One region of the Methylobacterium sp. GC_Met_3 genome, then DNA from elsewhere that is predicted to be linked to it. Evidence: predicted binding sites of a transcription regulator. Region 1 holds the regulator's gene; each other region holds the start of a gene.
The links. The regulator LexA, encoded in region 1, represses DNA repair genes until DNA is damaged. The targets are predictions, from matches to a motif close to TGTTCNNNNTGTGTTCNG.

Region 1 (7,386 bases):
AGGCGAACGGGTTGGCGCCCGAGGAGCCGGCGAGCCGCACCGTCGAGGTCGAGGCGTTCTGCTCGTGGTCGGCATGCAGGATGAAGATCTTGTCGAGCGCCTTGGCGAAGACCGGGTTGACCTCGTACTCTTCACACGGAACCGCGTAACACATCCGGAGGAAGTTTGATGTGTAATCGAGGTCGTTCTTCGGATATACGAAGGGCTGGCCGATCGAGTACTTGTAGGCCATCGCGGCGAGCGTCGGCATCTTGGCGATCATGCGGATCGATGCGATCAGCCGCTGGCTCTCATCCGTGATGTCGGTCGAGTCGTGATAGAAGGCCGAGAGGGCGCCGACCGAGGCGACCATGACCGCCATCGGGTGTGCGTCGCGCCGGAAGCCGGTGAAGAACCGGTTCATCTGGTCGTGCACCATGGTGTGGCGCGTGACGCGATACTCGAAATCGGCCCGCTGGCCGGCGGTCGGCAGGGCGCCGAACAGCATCAGGTAGCAGGTCTCGAGGAAGTCGCCCTTCTCGGCAAGCTGCTCGATCGGGTAGCCGCGGTAGAGCAGCACGCCCTCGTCGCCGTCGATGTAGGTGATCTTCGATTCGCAACTAGCCGTCGAGGTGAAGCCCGGATCGAAGGTGAAGGCGCCGGTCTGGGCGTAGAGCTTGCCGATATCGATGACGTCCGGTCCGATCGTGCCGGTTTTCACCGGCAATTCGATCGACTTGCCGTCCACGGTGATGGTGCTGGGTGCGCTCATGGATCGTGGACCCTTCTCTGGCGACGTGGCGGATGCCGGACTCGGGCTGCGCCGAATCGGCCCCGGGGGCCTCAAGCACACCGCGTTATGCTGCGGGTGCTCACTGGCATGGGTTACCCAAACGGCACTGCAGCAGCAACGGGGTCGGTGACAACCGAACCCCGACGCCAAGCGAATTCGTCAAACGAATTGCATCATGCGAAATCCGGGCCGGAACCCGCGGTTCCCAAGAGGCCTCAGACCTGCGGGGCCTGATCACCGAGGCGAGCCAGGGTCTCGTCCCGACCGAGCACCGCCATCACGTCGAACAGAGGCGGGGAGGTGGTGCGTCCGGTGAGCGCCGCCCGCAGGGGCTGGGCGACCTGCCCGAGCTTGCAGCCGGCTTCTTCCGCGTATTGGCGCACTGCGCCCTCGGTCGAGGTCGCGCTCCACTCGGGGAGCGCCTCCAAGGCCGGCTTGACGCCGGCAAGGCGCGCGCGACCCTCATCGGAGAGAAGCGCGCGGGCCTTATCGTCGAGCCCCAATGGGCGCTGGGCATACAGGTAGTAGGCGCTGTCGAGGAGTTCGATCAGGGTCTTGGCCCGCTCCTTCAGCCCCGGCATGGCCTGAGTGAGCTTGTCCTTAAGATCCGACGGCAGCGGCGCCGACAGGCCGCGCTCGGGCCCGACCTGTGGCAGGATCGTCTCGATCGCCGCAACGAGGTTGGCATCGGCGCTGCCGCGGATGTAGAGGCCGTTGAGGTTGGCGAGCTTGGCGAAGTCGAACCGGGCCGCCGAACGCCCCACCGCTCCGAGATCGAAGGCCGCGATCATCTCCTCGGTGGAGAACACCTCCTGGTCGCCATGGCTCCAGCCGAGCCGCACGAGGTAGTTGCGGAGCGCCGCCGGCAGGTAGCCAAGATCGCGATAGGCCTCGACGCCGAGCGCCCCGTGGCGCTTTGACAGCTTGGCCCCATCCGACCCGTGGATCAGCGGGATATGGGCCATCTTGGGGATGTCCCAGCCGAGCGCGGAGAAGATCTGGGCCTGGCGGGCGGCATTGGTGAGGTGGTCGTCGCCACGGATCACCTGGGTGACGCCCATGTCGTGGTCGTCCACCACCACGGCGAGCATGTAGGTCGGCGTTCCGTCCGAGCGCAGCAGGACGAGATCGTCGAGATCCTTGTTGGCCCAGGTCACCCGGCCCTGGACAGCGTCCTCCACCACGGTCTCGCCCTCGGCAGGCGCGCGCAGACGGATCACCGGCTTGATCCCGGCGGGTGCGTCGGAGGGGTCGCGGTCGCGCCAGCGGCCGTCGTAGCGCGGGGGCCGCCCCTCGGCACGGGCGGACTCGCGCATCTGCGTGAGCTCCTCGGCGGTGGCGTAGCAGTGATAGGCGCGCCCCGCGGCCAGCAACTCCTCGGCCACGGCGCGATGGCGCTCGGCGCGGGCGAACTGGAACACCACGTCGCCGTCCCAGTCGAGGCCCAGCCAGGTGAGCCCATCGAGAATCGCGTCGATCGCGCCCTTGGTCGAGCGCTCCCGATCGGTATCCTCGATGCGCAGCAGCATCCGGCCGCCCGTGTGACGGGCATAGAGCCAGTTGAACAGCGCTGTCCGGGCCCCGCCGATATGCAGGTAGCCGGTAGGCGAGGGGGCGAAGCGCGTGACGACGGCTGAGGACATCGGTCCGGTATGTTCGGGGGCGAGGCGGGGAGCGCGGGACGGTGAGCTCGACACGGGCACGCTCGAAAGGGCGCCCGTAGCACGAAGCGCCGCCTGTAGCACGGGGCTGCGGATGCGTTAAGAATCGCCCGGGGAATCGCCCGGCCGCCGAAGACAGGTCGCGCGGATCGGGGCAGGGGCAATGCGGCGGATCGGCGCGAGGCTGACGGGGGGCACCCTTGTGCTCGCCGCTCCGCATGCGCCCGCGCTTCCGGCTTTCCGGCATTGGGTGGCCGAGGGCCTTGCCCGAGAGGCCGAGCAGCGCCGCCTGTTCCCCTGGCTGGCGGTGGCGTTCGGGGCCGGGATCCTGCTGTATTTCGGGGTCGTGGACGGCACGCCCGTCCTGGCCGCCCCGCTGATCGGGGCCGCGCTGGCGCTCGCGCCGGTGCCGTTCCTAGGGGCCCGGCCGGTGGCAATGGCGCTGACGCTCGCGGCGGGCTTCGCGTTCCTTGGCTTCGCGGCGGCGACCTGGCGCGTCGCGCAGGTGGCCGCGCCGATCCTGGCGCGGACCACGATCGGGCCGCTCACCGGGACGATTGAGGCGCTCGACGAGCGCGAGGTCGGCGCCCGGCTGGTGATTCGGGTGGATAGCTTTGCTGGGCTCAGGCCCGAGGTGCGGCCGGCCCGGGTGCGCGTCTCGTTCCGCAAGACGCCGATCCCGAGGCCGGGCGAGACCATCGCGGCGACTGCACGCCTGCTGCCACCCCCGGAGGCGGCCCGACCCGGCGGCTACGACTTCGCCCGGGATGCGTATTTTCAGGGGATCGGCGCGGTCGGCTCGCTGGTCGGCGCGGTCACGGTCCGGCCCCCACGGAACCGCCGCCCCTGCGCCTGCTACTCGCCGCGATGCTGGACGAGGCCCGCAACGTCTTGACCCGCCGGATCGCCGAGGCCGAGGGTGGCCAGGCGGGGGCCGTGGCGGCCGCCCTGGTGACCGGCAAGCGTGGGCTGATCGGTCCGGCGAGCAACGATGCCCTGCGCGCCGCCGGGATCTACCACGTGGTCTCGATCTCGGGCCTCCACATGGTGCTGGCCGCCGGCGTGGTGTTCTGGCTAGTGCGGGCTTTCCTTGCTTTGGTCCCCCACTGCGCCCTGTTCTGGCCGATCAAGAAGATCGCGGCCGGCTTCGCCATGGTGGGGGTGAGCGGCTATTGCGCCTTCTCGGGCTGGGACATCGCCGCCGAGCGCTCGCTGATCATGACCCTGATCATGCTGGGCGCGATTCTCGCGGACCGGCCAGCCCTGTCAATGCGCAACCTCGCACTGGCCGCCCTGATCGCCCTGGCCCGTGAACCGGAAGGGCTGCTGGGCCCGAGCTTCCAGATGTCGTTCGGCGCGGTGGCCGGGCTGATCGCCTGTGCGCGGCTGATCGACGGGCGCCTGTTCGTACGGCCCGGGGCGGGACGGATAGGCCGGTTCGTCGGGACCGGCCTGTCGGCGGTCACCGGCACCCTGGCGACGACGCTGGTGGCGCAGATCGCGACCGCGCCCTTCGCCACCTACCACTTCCAGACGATCCAGCCCTTCGGCCTTATCGGCAACGCTCTGACCCTGCCGCTCGTCTCGCTGGTGGTGATGCCCTCGGCCGTGATCGGGTGCATTGCCTATCCCTTCGCCCTCGACCGGCCGGTCTGGTGGCTGATGGGGCAGGCGGTGGGCGGCATGCTGGCGATTTCGCATTGGATCGCCGGGTTCGAGCGGGCCAGCGTGGTGGTGCCAGCCTTCGGCACCGGGGCCCTCGCCGCCCTGACGGCAGCGCTGCTCCTGGCAACGCTACCGGTTTCGCAGCTCCGCTGGCTTGCCCTGCCACCCGTACTGCTCGGGCTTGGCCTGATGGCCCAACCGGAGCGCCACGATCTCTATGTCGACCGGCAGGGCTGGGGCGCCGCGGTACGCGGCCCGGATGGCCGGCTCGCGATCCTCGGCAGCCCCTCGGGCTTCGTGCTGGAGCAATGGCTGAAGGCGGATGGCGACGGGCGGCGGCTCGACCGCGGCTCCGGTGCGGCGCCGGGCGGCCGCTGCGACCGGCTCGGCTGTACCGCGCTTCTCCCGGACGGACGGGCCGTTGCCCTGGTCCGCGATCGGCGCGCCTTCCCCGAGGATTGTGCCCGGGCCGCCGTGCTGATCACGAGCCTCGCGGCGCCGCCGACCTGCACGGGGCCTCTGGTGATCGATCGCCGGATGCTGGCCATGCACGGGGCCGTCGCCCTGCGTGCTGATGGAAACGGGTTTACGATGCGCACCGCCCACGGCGACGGCCGGTCCGCCCCCTGGCGTCCAAGGCCTGCTCGTACGCGTCTCGAATCGACGGATTCCCCCATCGGAGCAGCCGGCGGCATGGCGTTACCCGAAACGCCACAGGCCCCGGCGACGGACGTCGTGATCGACGCCCCCGCCGAACCCCTTCAGTAGCGTCGAACGAGGCTGACCAGCCGGCCTTGGATCTGGACCCGGTCGGGGCCCAGGACGCGGGTCTCGTAGGCCGGGTTGGCAGCCTCCAGGGCGATCGAAGAGCCGCGGCGGCGCAGGCGCTTGAGCGTCGCCTCCTCGTCGTCGATCAACGCCACGATGATGTCGCCGGTATTGGCAGTGTCCTGCTTGCGGATCACCACGAGGTCGCCGTCGAGGATCCCGGCTTCAACCATCGAATCGCCTCGCACCTCCAGGGCGTAGTGCTCACCGCCCGCGAGAAAGTCCGGCGACAGCGTGATGGCGTGGCTCTGGTTCTGGATCGCCGAGACCGGTGTTCCTGCCGCAATCCGACCCATGACGGGGATGGAGATGGCCCGACCGGAATCGTCGATCATCCGTGCGCTCGCCGGCATGGGAGGCGCCGCCGGCTGTCGGGACTTGCCGCCCTCCACCACGCTTGGGGTGAAGCGGCGCGGCTCCGGAGTGGGCGCCGCCGCCTGCGCCAGGCTTTCGGGGATGCGGATCACCTCGATGGCGCGCGCCCGATTCGGCAGCCGGCGCAGGAAGCCGCGTTCCTCCAAGGCCGTGATAAGCCGGTGGATGCCCGACTTTGACTTGAGATCGAGCGCATCCTTCATCTCGTCGAAGGACGGGGGAACGCCGCATTCCTGCACGCGGCTCTGGATGAACCGCAGGAGGTCAAGCTGCTTGCGCGTGAGCATCGACGGGGGCCTCGCGACTTTGCGGACCGCCCCGAGGCGGCCTCTGAAACAAATCGCGAACAGGTTAAACGTTCCGCAAGTGTTCTGCAAGCGCGTTATGGCCACGCTGTCCGGTCGATCGACGATCTTGTCGATCCTCGGCCGGTTCGAACGCGGTGCGCCCCCGGCCTGCCGCACCGAAGTTGTGACGCACACCGTCGTTGCCGGTCAGGCCTCCAGGCCCGGGACGAAGGACATGCCGAACCCGTGCCGGACGCCAGGGAGCTGAGTCCCACCCGGCGCGGGCGATGCGAACCATAAACGCATTGACGGCACAAGCGGAGCCGTTTCAATGCACTCCGCGCCTCGCCGGGGAGCGGGGCGGTATCTGGCTTGGGATGACGAGGATGCAAAAGCGCGCGGCTCCAGGGCACCTCCGGCTCTCCCTCGGCGCCCTGATCCTGGGTTCGGCGCTTGCCGGCTGCACCACCGGGTTCGCCTACATCTCCCGGAACTACGTGGCGCTCACGCCGCAGGTGGTCACGATCGGCTGCAAGGAACCCTACGAGGTCTACGACAACCGGCAGCTGCGCCGGATGCTGGTCGTCTCCAACGCCCTGCGCGAATATGCCGGCTGCAACCTGAGTGAGGTCCGCATCGATCCGGAGCCGGGTGCGACCCGGGTGACGCGCTTCCGCACGGCCGCCCGCGCCTATCTCGACGAGACCGTGCGCGAGGATTGCCGGATCACCGGCGAGACCGTGTTCGATTCGCTGAAGTCCGAGTTCGCCTACGCCTGCGACGTGCCGGTCGAGCGGCGCGGAACGGTGGTGCCGCGCCTGCCGGGCCGCAACCCGGGTGCAGCCCAGCGCTGAGCCGGCCCGCTCAGGTCCCCGGCTTCGGGAAGGTGCGTTCTGTCGCGTCGCCGGCCGCGGCCAGGAGGGCACGCGCGAAGGCGCGGGCCTCGGCCCGGTCCAGCACGATTGCGGCGGTAACCGGCCCGCCGCCGAGGTCGGACAGGGCGAGTTCGAGCCGCACCCCATCGGGCACGGCGCTCGCCTGAAGGCTCCAGCCCGAGCCCCGATCCGTGCCCTGTGCCATCGCATACTCCTCCCGCGTGCCGGGAAAACGCCGCAGGCGCCCGCCGGAACCGCCCTGACCCGGGCCTGTTCCCGAGCCGTGCCCAGCGCCTCCCTGCCTCGCCTGAACGCGTTCCTCAAGACCGCAGGCCCCGGACTCGTCGTGATGCTCGCCGACACGGATGTCGGAAGCCTGATCACGGCGGCCCAGAGCGGCGCCCGCTGGGGTTACTCGCTGCTGCTCCTGCAGATCCTGCTGATCCCGATCCTGTACGTCGTCCAGGAGCTGACGGTCCGGCTCGGCACCGCCACGGGCCGTGGCCATGGCGAGCTGATCCGCGCGCGTTACGGGCCGGTCTGGGCCTGGATCTCGTATGGCGGCCTCGTGGTCGCCGGGATCGGCGCCATCGTCACCGAATTCTCCGGCATCGCGGGGATCGGCGACCTGTTCGGGGTGCCGCGGCTCGTGAGCCTCGGGTTGCCGGCCCTTCTGCTCCTCGGGCTCGTCTTCACCGGCAGCTACCGGCGCGTCGAGGTGGTGGCGCTGGCGGTCGGCCTGTTCGAGCTGGTCTTCATCGGCCTCGCCATCGCGGCGCGGCCGAATCTGGGCGAGATCGCCACGTCGTTCGCCCACATACCGCTCGGTGATGGTCAGTACCGGGTGCTGATCGCCGCCAATATCGGCGCGGTGATCATGCCGTGGATGATTTTCTACCAGCAATCGGCGATTGTCGACAAAG
Region 2 (7,386 bases), on a different contig from region 1:
AGCTCGACCCAGCATTTCACCGAGCCGCCGCCGCGCTATTCCGAGGCGAGCCTCGTGAAGCGGATGGAGGAACTCGGTATCGGCCGCCCGTCCACCTATGCGGCCGTGCTCCAGACCCTGCGGGATCGCGAATACGTCAAGATCGAAAAGAAGCGGCTGCAGCCGGAGGATAAGGGCCGGCTCGTCACGGGCTTCCTGGAGAGCTTCTTCCGGCGCTACGTCGAGTACGATTTCACCGCCAGCCTGGAGGAGCAGCTCGACCGGGTCTCCAACGCCGAGATCGACTGGCGGGCGGTTCTGCGCGACTTCTGGCGCGACTTCTCCGCCGCGATCGGCGAGACCAAGGAGTTGCGCGTCACCGACGTGCTGGAGGCCCTGAACGGCCTGCTCGGCCCGCACATCTTCCCCGACAAGGGCGACGGCTCGAACCCGCGCACCTGCCCGACCTGCGGGGCCGGCCAGCTGTCGCTGAAGCTCGGCAAGTTCGGCGCCTTCATCGGCTGCTCGAACTATCCGGAATGCAAATACACCCGCCAGCTCTCGGCCACCGGGGTCGACGGCGACGGGGACGGTTCGTCGGCCGAGGGCGGCCAGCCGGGCGTGCGGGTGCTGGGCAACGATCCCGTGACCGGGATGCCGGTGACGATCCGCGACGGGCGGTTCGGCCCGTTCGTCCAGCTCGGCGAGGCCTCCACCGAGAAGGACGCCGCGAAGCCGAAGCGCTCGTCGCTGCCGAAGGGGGCCAGCCCCTCGTCGGTCGATCTGGAGAAGGCGCTGGCGCTGCTGTCGCTCCCCCGGGAGGTGGCGCGCCATCCCGAGACCGGCGAGCCGATCCTGGCCAATCTCGGCCGGTTCGGGCCCTACGTGCAGCACGGGAAGACCTACGCCAATCTCGGCAAGGACGACGACGTGCTGGAGATCGGCGGCAACCGCGCCATCGACCTGATCGTCGCCAAGGAGCAGGGCGGCGGACGCGGCCGCCCGGCCGCCGATCCGGGCCGGCCAATCGGCAAGGACGAGACCAGCGGACGCGACCTCGTGGTCAAGGCCGGCAAGTACGGCCCCTACGTCACGGACGGCGAGGTCAACGCCACGCTGCCGAAGACGATGAACGCCGAGGCGCTGACGCTGGACGAGGCGATCGCCCTGGTGAACGCCAAGCGCGCCGCGGGTGGCGGCAAGCCGGCGAAGCGCGGCGGCGCGCGGAAAACCGCGTCCAAACCCGCGGCCAAGACGTCATCCCGTGCGGCCAGCGGCGACAAGCCGGCGGCCAAGAAGGCCCCCGCGAAAAAGCCGGCCGCTAAGAAGGCGCCTGCGAAGAAGACGGGGGCCGGTTGAACGTACGTTGGGGCTAATACGAAAGCGATCCTCTCAAACCCCCTCATCCTGAGGTGACCGCGTGAGCGGGCCTCGAAGGAGGGCTCCAGGGATCGCAGTGGGATGTGGAGGGCTCCTTCGAGGCCTCCGCTCCGCTACGTCAGGATAAGGCTGAGGACTGGGCTTCGCTCCGGTTCGCGCTGTGCCGGGGCACATCGTGGATCCTGTCCGGCTCAAACCAGATAGGTGATCGTCGCCGCGACTGCGGTTGCGAAGGTCGCCAGCGCGATCGTGGTGGCGTTGACCAGAGCGCGTGCAGGCGGAATGCCGGCCGCGTCGTCGTCACATCCGAAGGCGGCACCGGCCGCATGCTCGAAGCGAATCAGCGTCAGGCGACGGGCCTCGATCGCGGCGTCACTCATGGACTGAGCCTCCCAGGACTGCGGCCCGCTGGCCACGGTCAGGTTTTATCTTCGCCAACAACGTCGCGCATTCGCAGCCGTTCCGACGGAGATCTACTGAGATCCGGCGGTTGCGTCGCGAGAAAGCTTTAACTCATTGTTGTGCAACACTGCGATGACGTGCGGCCGAAAGGTCTCGTACGGGCGCGCCGAACAGCCCCTCGCTCGCGGCGGCGCAGCATGCGATGATACGGCCGCGTCGCCAGAGCGAAACGCTCGGGGCGAATGGCTTTGATGTTTCCGTTTTGTTCCGCTATGATGCGGGGATGAAGGCGCATGCTCCACGACCCCAGATCCGTCTGCGCGATTCCGAGCCGGCCGACGCGCCGCGCCCGCGGAGGCCGCGCGTGAGCGATCCGGCACGCGACATATTCGGGCCGGGCGGGAAGGGCTCGGCCGCCCGTTCGCCCGAGCCGCGGCGGCGCCTGGAGGCCTCCGCCTCGATCACGGCGCTCGCAGCCGCCGAGCCCGAGTCCGGCTACACTGCCTCCGACATCGAGGTGCTGGAAGGCCTGGAGCCGGTCCGGCGCCGGCCCGGCATGTATATCGGCGGCACCGACGAGCGGGCGCTGCACCACCTCTTCGCCGAGGTGATCGATAATTCCATGGACGAGGCGGTGGCGGGCCATGCCAGCTTCATCGAGGTCGAGCTGGAGGAATCCGGCTCCCTGGTGGTGACCGATAACGGCCGCGGCATCCCGGTCGACCCGCACCCGAAATTCCCCGGCAAGTCGGCGCTGGAAGTCATCATGACCACGCTGCATGCCGGCGGTAAGTTCGACTCGAAGGTCTACGAGACCTCGGGCGGCCTGCACGGCGTCGGCATCTCGGTGGTGAATGCGCTCTCGGACCTGCTCGAGGTCGAGGTCGCCCGCAACCAGACCCTCTACCGCCAGACGTTCTCGCGCGGTCATGCGCAGGGGGCCTTGGAGCTGGTCGGCCGGGTTCAGAACCGGCGGGGCACGCGGGTCCGCTTCCATCCCGACGCCGAGATCTTCGGCTCGCTGAAGTTCGACCCCCGCCGCCTGTTCAAGATGGCGCGCTCGAAGGCCTACCTGTTCGGCGGCGTCGAGATCCGTTGGCGCTGCGCCCCTGCCCTGCTCGAAGGGCTGGCGGACGTGCCGGCCGAGGCGGTGCATCGCTTCCCCGACGGGTTGCGCGACTACCTCGCCTGGGACATCGACGGCAAGGATCTGGTCACCGAGGCGATGTTCTCCGGCAAGATCACTAAGCCGGGCTCGCACGGGTCGCTCGAGTGGGCGGTGACCTGGATGGTCACCGAGGACGGGTTCTCGCACTCCTACTGCAACACGATCCCGACGCCCGAGGGCGGCACCCACGAGGCCGGCCTGCGGGTCGCCCTGCTCCGGGGCCTGCGCGAGCACGCCGAGCGCGTGAACCAAGCCAAGCGCATGACGGCGGTCACCACCGACGACGTCATGGCGACCTGCGCGTCGATGCTGTCTGTCTTCATCCGCGAGCCGGAATTCCAGGGCCAGACCAAGGACAAGCTCGCCACCGTGGAGGCGCAGCGCATCGTCGAGACGGCGGTGCGCGACGCCTTCGACCATTGGCTGGCCGCCTCCCCGGCCCAGGCCAACAAGGTCCTGGATTGGGTGATCGATCGCGCCGAGGAGCGTCTGCGTCGCCGTCAGGAGAAGGAGGTCGCCCGCAAGAGCGCCACCCGCAAGCTGCGCCTGCCCGGCAAGCTCGCCGATTGCTCGGCAGCCGGCACGGCGGGCTCGGAGATCTTCATCGTCGAGGGTGATTCCGCCGGCGGTTCGGCCAAGCAGGCCCGCGACCGGGCGACCCAGGCGATTCTCCCCTTGCGCGGCAAGATCCTGAACGTCGCCTCGGCGAGCCGGGACAAGCTCGGCGCCAACCAGCTGATCTCGGATCTGACCCTGGCGCTCGGCTGCGGCACCGGGACGGCCTTCCGCGAGGCGGATCTCCGCTACGACAAGGTGATCATCATGACGGACGCCGACGTCGACGGCGCCCATATCGCCTCGCTGCTGATCACGTTCTTCTACCGCCAGATGCCGAAGCTGATCGACCGCGGGCATCTCTACCTCGCGATCCCGCCGCTCTACCGGCTGCAGCAGGGTTCGAAGGTGGCCTACGCCCGGGACGACGCCGACCGGGAGCGCATCACCAAGACGGTGTTCAAGGGCGGCAAGGTCGAGATCGGGCGGTTCAAGGGCCTGGGCGAGATGATGCCGGCCCAGCTCAAGGAGACCACCATGGATCCGAAGAAGCGCACGTTGCTGCGCGTCGCGATCCTGGACGAGGCCCGGGAATCGACCGGCGACACGGTCGAGCGCTTGATGGGCAACAAGCCCGAGGCCCGCTTCGCCTTCATCAGCGAGCGCGCAGCCTTCGCTGAGGGGGCGGATCTCGATATCTGAGGCCCCTGCACAGGCCGCCGCATCGGGCGATGCGGCGGTGTAGGGCGTTGAGAATCGTCTTCGCTAACGTTGCGCAGGGTACACGACAGCGCGCTGTATCGGGTATTCCATCCACCCCCTTCATCCTGAGGTGCCCGCGTCAGCGGGCCTCGAAGGAGGGCTCCAGGGATCGCAGGTCCTTCTGGAGAGCTCTTTCGAGGCCTCCGCTACGCTGCGACACCTCAGGATGAGGCCGTGGGTTGGATTGGGATTGCCCGGCACGGCGCGGTCGTGTCCCGTCCGCGTTGCCCTCGTGCGCGCCTCGAAACGCGCGTTGTGACGCGCGCTCCTTGGCTTAGCTGATGTCTGCCTCGTGGGAGAGCGCTCTCGCCTAATGCGCGGCGATCGCCTTCGCGGGATCGAAGGGCTGGGCGGCGGAGATCGCGTCCTTGCTCATGTTGAGGACCGCCGAGAACCGGTCGCCGCCCGGCCGTAGCACCAGGGCGCCGGGCTCCACCGCGATGTGCTTGCTTCCGATGCCGAGGAAGCCGCCGACATCGAGCACGACCGCCTTGAGGGTCCCGCCATCGGCGATCAGCAGGTTGTCGATCTTGCCGACGCTGTCGCCCGCGGCGTTGCGCACCTCCACGCCGATCATCGTCGTGGTCAGGAACGCGACAGGCTTCAATCCCTGACGCTTGGCCGCATCCTGGGCATTGGCCGCCTCCATCAAGCGGCCGGCTCCGGTGCCGCCGTTGGTCGATGTCCCCGGCCCCGTTCCCGGCAGGACCGTGCCGTTGCCGATCACGCTCGTATCCTGGGCATGAGCCGGGGCGGCGGCGAGGAAGGCCGCCAGCGACAGGAGAAGATATGGGCTCCGCATGGCTGATCGCTCCGCTGCGCCCTGGTCCAGCGGGCGACGCGGACACAATCGTTCGGCCCTGGCCCGGTTCCGGCCCGCCATGTCGCACCCGCCCGAACCCGTCGGGCACCTCAGAACGAAAAAGGGCCCGGCCTTGCAGCCGGACCCCTTCGCGATGGGGCCGGGAAACCCGGCTCCGTGCATGAAGCTCAGTAAGAGCCGAACTTGTAGTTCACGCCGGCGCGGATGACGGCGAACTCGGTCTTCGCAGCGCCGCCGTTGAGGTAGACGGTGCCGTTCGGGGGCAGGACGCCCGAGAAGTAGACGCCCGAGGCGGCGTTCTTCTGGCGATCGAGGTTCACGTACAGGCCTTCGACCTTGAACGTCACGGCCGAGGACTTGAAGAAGTTCAGGAACGAGTCGGTGGGCAGCGCGTACTCGACACCGCCGCCGACCGCGTAGCCGGTGCGGAAGCTGTCGCGGAAGCGACGGCCAGCGAAGTTCTGGTCGTCCTGGCCCGAGCCGTAGGCGTAACCGCCGGTGGCATACACCAGGGTTCGGTCGAAGGCGTAGCCGATGCGGCCACGCGCCGTGCCGAAGTAGTCGAGGCCATTGCCGCTGGTGGCGACGTAGGCGCGCGGGCTGGTGAAGGCGGAGCCCGGATTGCCGAAACCGGTGTAGTTCTGCGTGCCGTTGGCGCGGCGGGCGAAGTCGACATACTGGGCGTCAGCCTCGAAGCCGATCACCACGCCCGAGCCCGGCGTGAACTGGTAGTTGTAGCCGATCTGCGCGCCGCCGGTGAAGCCGTCGTTGCTCGGCCGCTTGTTCACGCTGATGACGCCAGCGGTGTCTTCCGACCCGACGACCGAGCCGGCCGGCAGGTTGTAGTTCGTGGTGCGACGGCTGTTGGCGTCGATGCCGTAGCCGGCGTTTCCACCGAAGTAGAACCCCGTCCAGGTGAAGACCGGCACGGGCGCGAAAGCCGGCGGCGGGGCCGCGCCGCGCGGCAGGTCGGCCGCGGAAACTGCGGCGGCGGTGCCGACAAGCACAGTCGACGCAAGGAGAAGCTTCTTCATAGTTCCAAAGGTCCTGGGTTAACGGGAGCCGGCAGTCTTCTAGGCGCTCCGGTTCGCAAGGTCTGTCGCTTTCCTGCAACGAGCATCGGCAGATTAGATGCATCGATCCAACTAATCATGAAGACTTTTCCGCATTGTCATCCTTCATGAAGGCTCTATGAACGTCAAGATTGCTACCGTTATTGTCATACCGATTTGTACTCTGCGGGCGAAGCCGAAATTCAAGCCGCAAATAGATGGTCCGTGAGGGGTAATACAATCGAAAACGGTAATTCGGGAAGCTTCGGGTGCGGAAACGGTGCCGTCTCGTTTGGGCTCTGTCTGGCGGCGCGGCGCGTAAAGTCCAGGTTAACTTTGTCATCCGATGAATCCCGGTCGAAGGCCGGGCGCGCGCTCGGCAGAGTGAGTCGCTCATGCCCGTCCGCCACGATCAGGCTCCGCGATCCTTCGGCCGGCGGCGGCCGGTCGATGCGCCAGGCCCGGAACGCACGAGGCCCGATAGATCGGCGAGCCTGTTCGGCCGGACGCTGCGCGTGTCGGCGGTCGTCGGGTTCCTGTCCGTCCTCGGCATCACGCAGTTGGCCCGATGGATCGCGGCCGACGAGGCGCCCGCCCGGATCGCCCATGTGGCCGGTCCGGCGGCGGGCGAGCCCGAGACCACCGGCGCGATCACGGCGGCCGGGGCAGCGCGCGGCACGCATCTCGACCCCTGCCGCCTGGCCGACTCGACGCAGATCAGGCCCTGATCCCCTGTGCGTGGCGGCGCAGGGTCGCGCATTGCGAGATTGACAAGTCGCGCCAACCCCCTAACTGACTGCCGGCATGCGCCCCGCGGCCCCGGGAGCGTACCAGCGCCCCGCGCGAGCCATCCCCAGCCGTTGCCGCGACGGTGTCCTTCGCGCCGGCCGGGCGCGCAACGGTTCCTGAACGCAGATGCCTTTTTCCGACCTGGGACTGAGTGAGAAAGTCCTGAACGCCGTCGAAACGGCGGGATACACCGAGCCGACGCCGATCCAGGCGGAGGCCATTCCCCACGTGCTGGCGCGCCGCGACGTCCTCGGTATCGCCCAGACCGGGACCGGCAAGACCGCCGCCTTCACGCTGCCGATGCTGACGCTGCTGGAGAACGGCCGCGCCCGGGCGCGAATGCCGCGCACGCTCATCCTCGAGCCGACCCGCGAGCTGGCCGCCCAGGTGGTCGAGAACTTCGACCGCTACGGCACCAACCACAAGCTCAACGTGGCGCTGATCATCGGCGGCGTCTCCTTCGCCGATCAGGACGC
Region 3 (7,386 bases), on a different contig from region 1:
GGCGCTGCACGCCACGGGCGTCTCCGACGGCTATGTCCGCCTCTCCGTCGGCCTCGAGCATCTCGACGATATCCTGGCCGATCTCGACCAAGCGCTGGCGGCCGCCGGCGGCCTCGCCCGGGCGGCCTGACGATGCGGAGCCTTCTCCGGCGTCTCGCCGCCTGCTTGGCCGCGCCGCTTCCCGAGCCATCCGCATCCGATGCCGGGATGCCACCTTTCCCGATGATCGATGGCGGGGCGCTCGCCTGCCCGGACCTCGCCGCCTCCCTGGTGACCCTGGCCGTGTGCTCCCGGAGGACGGCCCGTGTCCGACCCGACTGACAGCGGCCGTGACGTCCATGACGCGGTGCTGAGCGCGAATGCCCGCTACGCCGCAGGCTTCGACACCGGCGGCCTCGCCCTTCCCCCTGCGAGGCGGGGCGCCCGACCGCCCGGGCGTCGATCCTCTAGGAGCTGCTCGACCCAGCCATTTCAAGAGGTTGGGTTCGCGTGCGCTTGCGATCCGGTTCCCGACGCGTCCTCGTAGAGCGCGCCCTTTCCCGGACGCCTGGAACGCAGTGGACGGTGATCCGGGATCCGGCACAATGAGCGCCGCGCCAGCGGCACAGGTTGATTCAGATCGACGCTTCGCGAACTCTTGTGCCGGATCCCGGGTCGCCTTCCGCTGACGCTGCTTGCGCCCGGGAAAAGGGCGGTGCCCCCGTGAGATCCCTCGACACCGTTAAAGGGCTGGATCTCGACCTTTCGAAACCTTGACGTGATCCGTGCGCGCGAGGCGAAGGACGCCTTACTTGCCCGCTGGCGTAAAGCTCCCGTCCTTCCACACGTACAGCACATAGCCCTGCGCGGTGACGTCGCCCTTGGAGTCGAACCCGACCGTGCCGAGCACGAGGTCGAACCGTTCCGTGTGCAGCGCTTGCGCGATCGGCTTCGGCTCGACCGAATGGGCGAAGTTGGCGGCCGCCACCAGCGCCTGCATGGCCGCGTAACCGTAGATGGTCGATCCGGTGGGATCGACGCCCTCGGCTTTGAAGGTCTTCACCACGCTGGCCGCGGCCGGCTGCCGGCTCGGATCGAGGTAGAAGGTCATCAGGACGCCGTTGCTCGCCGGCCCGGCGATCTTGGCGAAGTCCGGCGAGGCGATGGCCGAGGTGCCGAACCATTGCGGCCGAAAACCCCGGTCGGCGGCGATCTTCACGAGGCGCCCCATCTCGGTGGCGTCGCCGCCGTAATAGACCACGTCGATCCCCGCGGCCTTGAGGCGGTCGGCCAGCGCGGTATCGTCGGCGTCGCTCGGTGAGAACGAGAGCGACAGCGCCTCGTTGACGCCGATCCGGTTGAGGTTGTCCTTGGTGGCCGCGGCGAGCGCTCGGGAGGCCGGGGTCTGATCCTGGATCAGCGCGATCTTCCGGTCGCGGAACCGCTCGGCCAGCACGGCGGCCGAGAGACGCGCCTGATCGTCGTCGCGCCCGCAGACGCGGAAGATGGTCGGCAACCCCCGGTCGGTGAGCCGCGCCGCCACGGAGGCCGCGGTGATCATCACTACGCCGTTCTGTGCGTAGATGTCGGACGCCGCGATCGAGGCGTTGGAGCAGACATGCCCGACGACGAGGCGGACGTTTCCGCGCACGAAATGGTTGGCCACTGCGGTTGCGGTGTTCGAGTCGCAGGCATCATCCTGCACGTCGAGGGTCACGGGCTGGCCGTCGAGGCCGCCCATGGCGTTGGCGTCCCGCGCCGCTGCCTCGACCCCGCGCAGGACCTGCTCGCCCACTGCCACGTAGGGCCCCGAGCGTGGGACCGCCACGCCGACCACCACATCGGCCTTCGCCGGCACCGCCGGGAGGAGCACGACACACAGGCTCAGGGACATCAGCGCGGGCCTGAACAGCCCGCTGGCGGGGACGACGCGTCCGATCTTCATCGGGCTCTTCTAGGCAACCTTGCGCGCGGCGACTACAGGCGGACGGCATGCGGCATCCGCGCCGCACGCCTTCACCGCACCCGAAGGCCATACGCGAGGATGTGGAGAAACGCGATTGTTTTCCGAAGCCTGTCGCGCGTCGTCCCGGCTTTACTTCACGTAGTAGTAGGCAGTGGCGACGGACGAAACCGGTCCGGTGACACCGCTGAAGGCGGTCAGCACCTTAGACAGCTCGGCGAACGGCGCGTTCGACACGTAGACGAGGTCGCGGTTGCGCATCCGGAACGCCTGGGACACGAACAGGCTGTTGGGGTCGCGCATGTCGATCCGGTACACCACCGGGACCAGCGGCGTGCCGAGCAGCTTCGAGCCCGGGTTGAGACGCCGCACCACGCTGGCCGGCTCGAACCGGAAGATGAACGTCCCGGCCGGATCGGCGGTGAAGTCCGACAGGCCGCGCGCCTTGGCCAGCGCTTGCGCCAGCGTGATCCCGTCGGCCTGGAACGGCAGCTCGGTGCTGTTGCCCAGCGCGCCCACCGCGATGAAGGTCTGCGGGTCGCGCACGAGCGTGAGCACGTCGTTGGGCCGCAGGTAGATGTTCTCCTTCGGGTTCGACACCACCGTGGTCAGCGGCACGGTCGCGGTCACCGGCCCGCGCGAGAGCCGCACGAAGGTCTCAGAGACCGGCGAGCGGTTGCCGCCTGCGGCCGCAATGACGTCGAGGATGCGGTCGCCGTGGCCCGACAGCGGCAGGCGGGCGCCGGCCGCGCCCTCGCCGGTGATGGTCACGGCCTGGGAGATCGGGCGGGTGACCGACACGAGTACCTGCGGCTGGATCGCCTTGCCGGCGAGCGCGCTCTCGATCAGCGTCTGGACGTCCTGGGGCCGGCGGCCGTCGACCTTGATGCGGCCGGCGTAGGGCACCGAGATGGCGCCGTCGCGCCCGACCGGCTGCTCGGGGATGAGGGCGGACTTGGACCCGGCCGAGAAGCGGTCGGCGACCAGCGGGCCGGAGAACAGGCCGCCGGATCCGGCTTCCCAGATCGAGACCGAGACCATATCGCCGATGCCGATGACCGGCTCGGCGGAGGGGCGATGGTCGCCGAAGGAGGCGAGCAGGCTGTCGAGCGGGCGCCCGCGCAGGGCCTCGACGACGGCAGGGTTGACGTCGATGATCTCGTAGCGGGCCAGCAGGCCGCCATCGGCGGTGGCCACTTCCGATCCCGCCTGGATCGCGCTCGCCGTCGGACCCGCGGCCGGCAGGTACGTGCAGCCCGACATCGCCGCGGCGGCGATCAGGGCGAGGGGAAGAGTTCGCATCCAGATGTTGTCCATCGGTATTGCCGAGCCCGTGCCTAGCCGATGGTGGCCCGGGTGTCCGTAGCGGGTGGGCCACACTCCGCCCACGACGGCTAAGTCTGCCGTTTCATCCTCGATAAGCACAGCTTTTTCGGGGCAGGTGTCGCGAAGGCCGGGAATTCGTGCGGGATAGATGCCTGTCGATCCCCTGCGAACGGGTTTGCGACAGGCCGCAACTGGACGAAGGCACGGCCGTAGACGCTGAAGGCTTTGCGCGTAATTCCCGTCCCGCGCGATGGCCGTCCAAGTCTAAGGGCGCCCCGACTCTGCGGCCACGGCTCCGCAGGTGGGCTAACCGAGGCCGCGCAAACGCCGTTTGGAAACGAGTCTCTCCGGCGGGCCTGTCAGCGAGCGTTGCCGATGCTCTTTAGGAAGGCTGGCGCCGTATCGGACCTACGGGATCAGGGTATCCCGGCGCGGATCCCTCAATTGGTCTGTCCAACCGCGGCATTGATCTGGTTGTAAATGCCACCCATCCGATTGGCGTAGATCCGCATGCTTCCGGCCGCAGCCAGGAAGATGAGGGAGCCGATCAGCGCATATTCGATGGCGGTGGAGCCGCGCGCGTCGCGGGCAAAACGCGCCATGCCGGCGGTCCAAGCGGACTTTCCGCGGGCGACACCCTCGGATTGTGCGACACCTGTCCCGGTGCCGCCGCAACTCGGCTCCTGCATGGTCGAAACCGCCCTTCCACCGCGCTCCGCCGCCCCCTGTGGCGGCGCGGCCCGTCGTGGGTTCTAACCGAGTGGCGATTGCTGCGGTCTTAATGAAGTCTTCGAAACAGCGTCGTCTCGACTGTTCAAGCCAAATTTTCCCCAGTTGGACGCACCCGTATACCGGGTGCGTCCGGACCGTTCAGGCGTGTCCGGCCTTGTGCCGGAGATCATCGATCCGCTTGGAGGCCTCGGCCTTGTCGAGATCCGGATCGAACGCCTCCGGCTCCTTCGCCTCCTCCGACAGGGTCTTGAGGTAGGACGACTGGGCGCCGGTCATCGGCTCGCCGCCGGTGGTCCACTGGTCCGGGTCCTTGATCTGGTTGGAGGTGTCCTTGGGATCGGTCTTCGGGTTCGCCTCGGACGCGTGGGACTTGGCATCCGACTTCGAGGCGGACTTCGCGGTCGACTGGGTCATGGCCGATTTGTTCCTGAAATGTTCTGACGTCCGGATGTGAACGCGTGGTTCCGCGGTCTGTTCCGGAGATGCCGGAGCGCCGCCGCGTTGTCCCCGGCCTTTCCATCCGGTGCGCCGATCCTATTGATGAAGCGTGGCGTCCAGGGAGACGCCGCGGTGCCATGGGGTCCGGATGATGTCCGCCGGGATGTTCGTGCACGGAGCTGGGCCGGCGGCTGGCGATGCGCAGATTCTCGTGGTCATGGGCGTCTCGGGGTCGGGGAAGAGCACCGTCGCGGCGCTGGTTGCCGAGCGGCTCGGCTGGACGTTCATCGACGGCGACAGCTTTCACGGCCCGGAGAACGTGGAGAAGATGCATGCGGGGCACGCTCTCGACGACGCCGACCGCGCCCCCTGGCTGGCACGGATCGCGGCCTGGATCCGGGCGCGGCTTGCGGCTGGCGAGTCCGCGGTGGTGGTGTGCTCGGCCCTGCGCCGGGCCTACCGCGACAGCCTGACCGGTGGGAGCCGCCGGGTGCACATCGTCTATCTGGAGGGGGACAGGGCGCTGATCGCCGGACGTCTCGCGGAACGCCACGGGCATTTCATGTCCCCCCTCCTCCTCGACAGCCAATTCGCCACGCTGGAAGCCCCAGGCCCCGACGAGCACCCGATCATCGTCGAGATCGCCGATCCGCCCGCGGTGATCGCGGAGCGCATCGTGGCGCGTCTCGCGCAGGACGTCCGGGCCGAGCAGCAGGGAGCGAGCCGATGACCGCGCAATCCGACAAAGCCGCCAACATCGCCCTGGTGATCTCGGACGTCGACGGCACCCTGGTGACCGGCGACAAGCGCCTGACCGCCGCCACGGTCGCGGCCGTGGGCCGGCTGCGGGCCGCCGGGATCGGCTTCAGCATCGCCTCGGCGCGGCCACCGGTCGGGCTGCGTCGGCTGGTCTCGGAACTCGGCCTCGATCTGCCGATGGGGGCGTTCAACGGCGCCAGCGTGGTCCGGCCCGACCTATCGCCCCTTGAGGAACAGACCATCCCCGCGCCGGCCGCCCGGGACGCCCTCGACCGGCTGATCGCCGAGGGGCTCGACGTCTGGGTGTTTGCGCAAGGGGCGTGGTGCCTGCGCGATCCGCACGGGCCCTATACCGATCTGGAGCGCCGCACGATCGGTGCGGAGCCCCGGGTCGTGGCCGATTTGGGCACGCTCATGGGGGAGGCCGCCAAGATCGTGGGGGTGAGCCGCGACCATGCCCATCTGGCGGCGTGCGAGGCGCGAATCGGGGCGGCGCTCGCCGACCGGGCGACCGTCCACCGCTCGCAGCCCTACTACCTCGACGTCACACCGCCCCATCTCGACAAGGGCCGGTTCGTCACCTGGATGAGCCAGCATCTCGGGATCCCGCCGGAGCGGATCGCGACTTTCGGCGATGCGGAGAACGACCGTCCGATGTTCGAGCGCAGCGGCTTCTCGGTGGCGATGGGCAACGCCGAGGATTCCGTGAAGGCCGCCGCCAGCGCCGTCACCGACAGCAACGATGCGGACGGGTTCGCCCACGGCGTCGACCGCTTCATCCTTCCTTAGGGCACCCCGCGTAGACGCGGATTCGGCTGGGCGCGTACGGGCCCGCCGAAATCAAGGGATCGGCGCCGCGCTCCGGCAAATGAATCCGCCTGTGTCCTGCGAACCACAGGGAGCCTCCGCGCCCCGCCCGCCCACAGCTTGCCGAAGCGGGGCCGCTTTCCGGCCGCATTTGCCCGCGACCTAGCTTGAGCACAGAAACAGCACCGGGTCTCGGAATGCATCGCCTACTCCTGGCTGCCGCCATCGCGGTCGTGCCCGCCGCCGCCTTCGGGCAGGCCGCACACGACAACATCGACGCGTTGATCGAGCAGCAGGCCAAGGCGAGCGGCGTTCCGGCGAGCTTCGTGCACGCGGTGGTCAAGCGCGAGAGCAACTACAATCCGCGCGCCAAGGGCGGCAGCGCGCTCGGCCTGATGCAGATCAAGCACGCGACGGCGCGCAGCCTCGGCTATACCGGCGACGCCGCGGGTCTGTACGACCCGGCGACCAACCTCCGCTACGGCGTGGCCTATCTGGCTGGGGCCTACCGCACCGCCCAGGGCAATCTCAGCCAAGCCTATCAGTACTACAACCGCGGCTACTATTACGCCGCCAAGCGTCAGGGCATCTCGACCGAGGTCGCCTCGGTGGTGGCCCCGGTCGCCGCCTCGGCGAGCGCCCTGGCGAGCCTGTTCAGCGGCGGTGCCGCGGATGCCAGGGCCGCCGCGCCCCCGGCTCTGGCCTACGCCCCTGCCTCGGTCGCGGCCGCGGCGCCGACCGAGACGGTCGAGGTGCCCCTGCCCCCGCGTCGTCCGGCGGCTCTCACGGGCATGATCCAGTTCGCCAGCCTGTCCGTCGATCCGGCCGCCGCAGCTCCGGCGGCGCAGTCGGCGCAGGTGGAGGCCGTGGAGGTTCCGCTGCCGCCGCGCCGGCCCGCCGGCTTCGGTGCCGCCACCGCCGATCTCGCGGAACTGCGCCTCACTCCCAAGGCCGAGCCGATGGCCGAGCCGGCCCCGATGACCCCCGCCGCCGTCGCGGCCCCGGTTGCCGAGGCGGTCGAGGTGCCCCTGCCCCCGCGCCGCCCGACCCTTCAGAAATTGGCCGCGGCCGGGCCACGACGCGCGCCGGTGAGCGCGCCCGTCCAGGAGGCCGTGGCCCTCCCGATCGAGTAGTACCGCCCGGCCTGCGTGACTCCGCAACGGGCATCTGCCCACACAAGGATCATGCTCAAGCCTTGACCATCGGGGCGTTCCGCAACACATAGGCGCCACGCCAGCAGCGTGGTTGGGCCGGCACGGCTTATCCCCTCGCCCGGTCGCAGCGGCCGGATACAGGCGGCGCAACACAGATCTTTGGGCAGGATACGCGGGTCTTCGCGCGCAGTTGTTGGGCAGGGCCTGTCCGAAACGTCGTGCGCGACC

Region 2: a site for LexA is predicted at 2,014-2,031, ahead of parE (DNA topoisomerase IV subunit B). Genes of this name have one in related genera too.
Region 3: a site for LexA is predicted at 4,423-4,440, ahead of OXS27_RS10485 (DUF3072 domain-containing protein). Genes of this name have one in related genera too.

What each region holds. Positions count from the first base shown of each region.
Region 1 covers NZ_JALNUL010000004.1:266,988-274,373, forward strand. Annotated here, with positions in the region: gene gltA (citrate synthase) at 1-751, opposite strand, end outside; gene gltX (glutamate--tRNA ligase) at 988-2,415, opposite strand; partial or broken gene OXS27_RS08530 (ComEC/Rec2 family competence protein) at 2,597-4,866, shown strand; gene lexA (transcriptional repressor LexA) at 4,860-5,588, opposite strand; gene OXS27_RS08540 (hypothetical protein) at 5,975-6,442, shown strand; gene OXS27_RS08545 (hypothetical protein) at 6,453-6,668, opposite strand; gene OXS27_RS08550 (divalent metal cation transporter) at 6,747-7,386, shown strand, end outside.
Region 2 covers NZ_JALNUL010000001.1:354,428-361,813, forward strand. Annotated here, with positions in the region: gene topA (type I DNA topoisomerase) at 1-1,338, shown strand, start outside; gene OXS27_RS01825 (hypothetical protein) at 1,551-1,739, opposite strand; gene parE (DNA topoisomerase IV subunit B) at 2,126-4,186, shown strand; gene OXS27_RS01835 (PRC-barrel domain-containing protein) at 4,557-5,048, opposite strand; gene OXS27_RS01840 (porin family protein) at 5,237-6,103, opposite strand; gene OXS27_RS01845 (hypothetical protein) at 6,637-6,849, shown strand; gene OXS27_RS01850 (DEAD/DEAH box helicase) at 7,037-7,386, shown strand, end outside.
Region 3 covers NZ_JALNUL010000006.1:27,210-34,595, forward strand. Annotated here, with positions in the region: gene OXS27_RS10465 (PLP-dependent transferase) at 1-130, shown strand, start outside; gene OXS27_RS10470 (branched-chain amino acid ABC transporter substrate-binding protein) at 788-1,924, opposite strand; gene OXS27_RS10475 (polysaccharide biosynthesis/export family protein) at 2,075-3,244, opposite strand; gene OXS27_RS10480 (Flp family type IVb pilin) at 3,709-3,870, opposite strand; gene OXS27_RS10485 (DUF3072 domain-containing protein) at 4,139-4,414, opposite strand; gene OXS27_RS10490 (gluconokinase) at 4,602-5,168, shown strand; gene OXS27_RS10495 (Cof-type HAD-IIB family hydrolase) at 5,165-5,986, shown strand; gene OXS27_RS10500 (transglycosylase SLT domain-containing protein) at 6,202-7,137, shown strand; gene OXS27_RS10505 (helix-turn-helix transcriptional regulator) at 7,377-7,386, shown strand, end outside.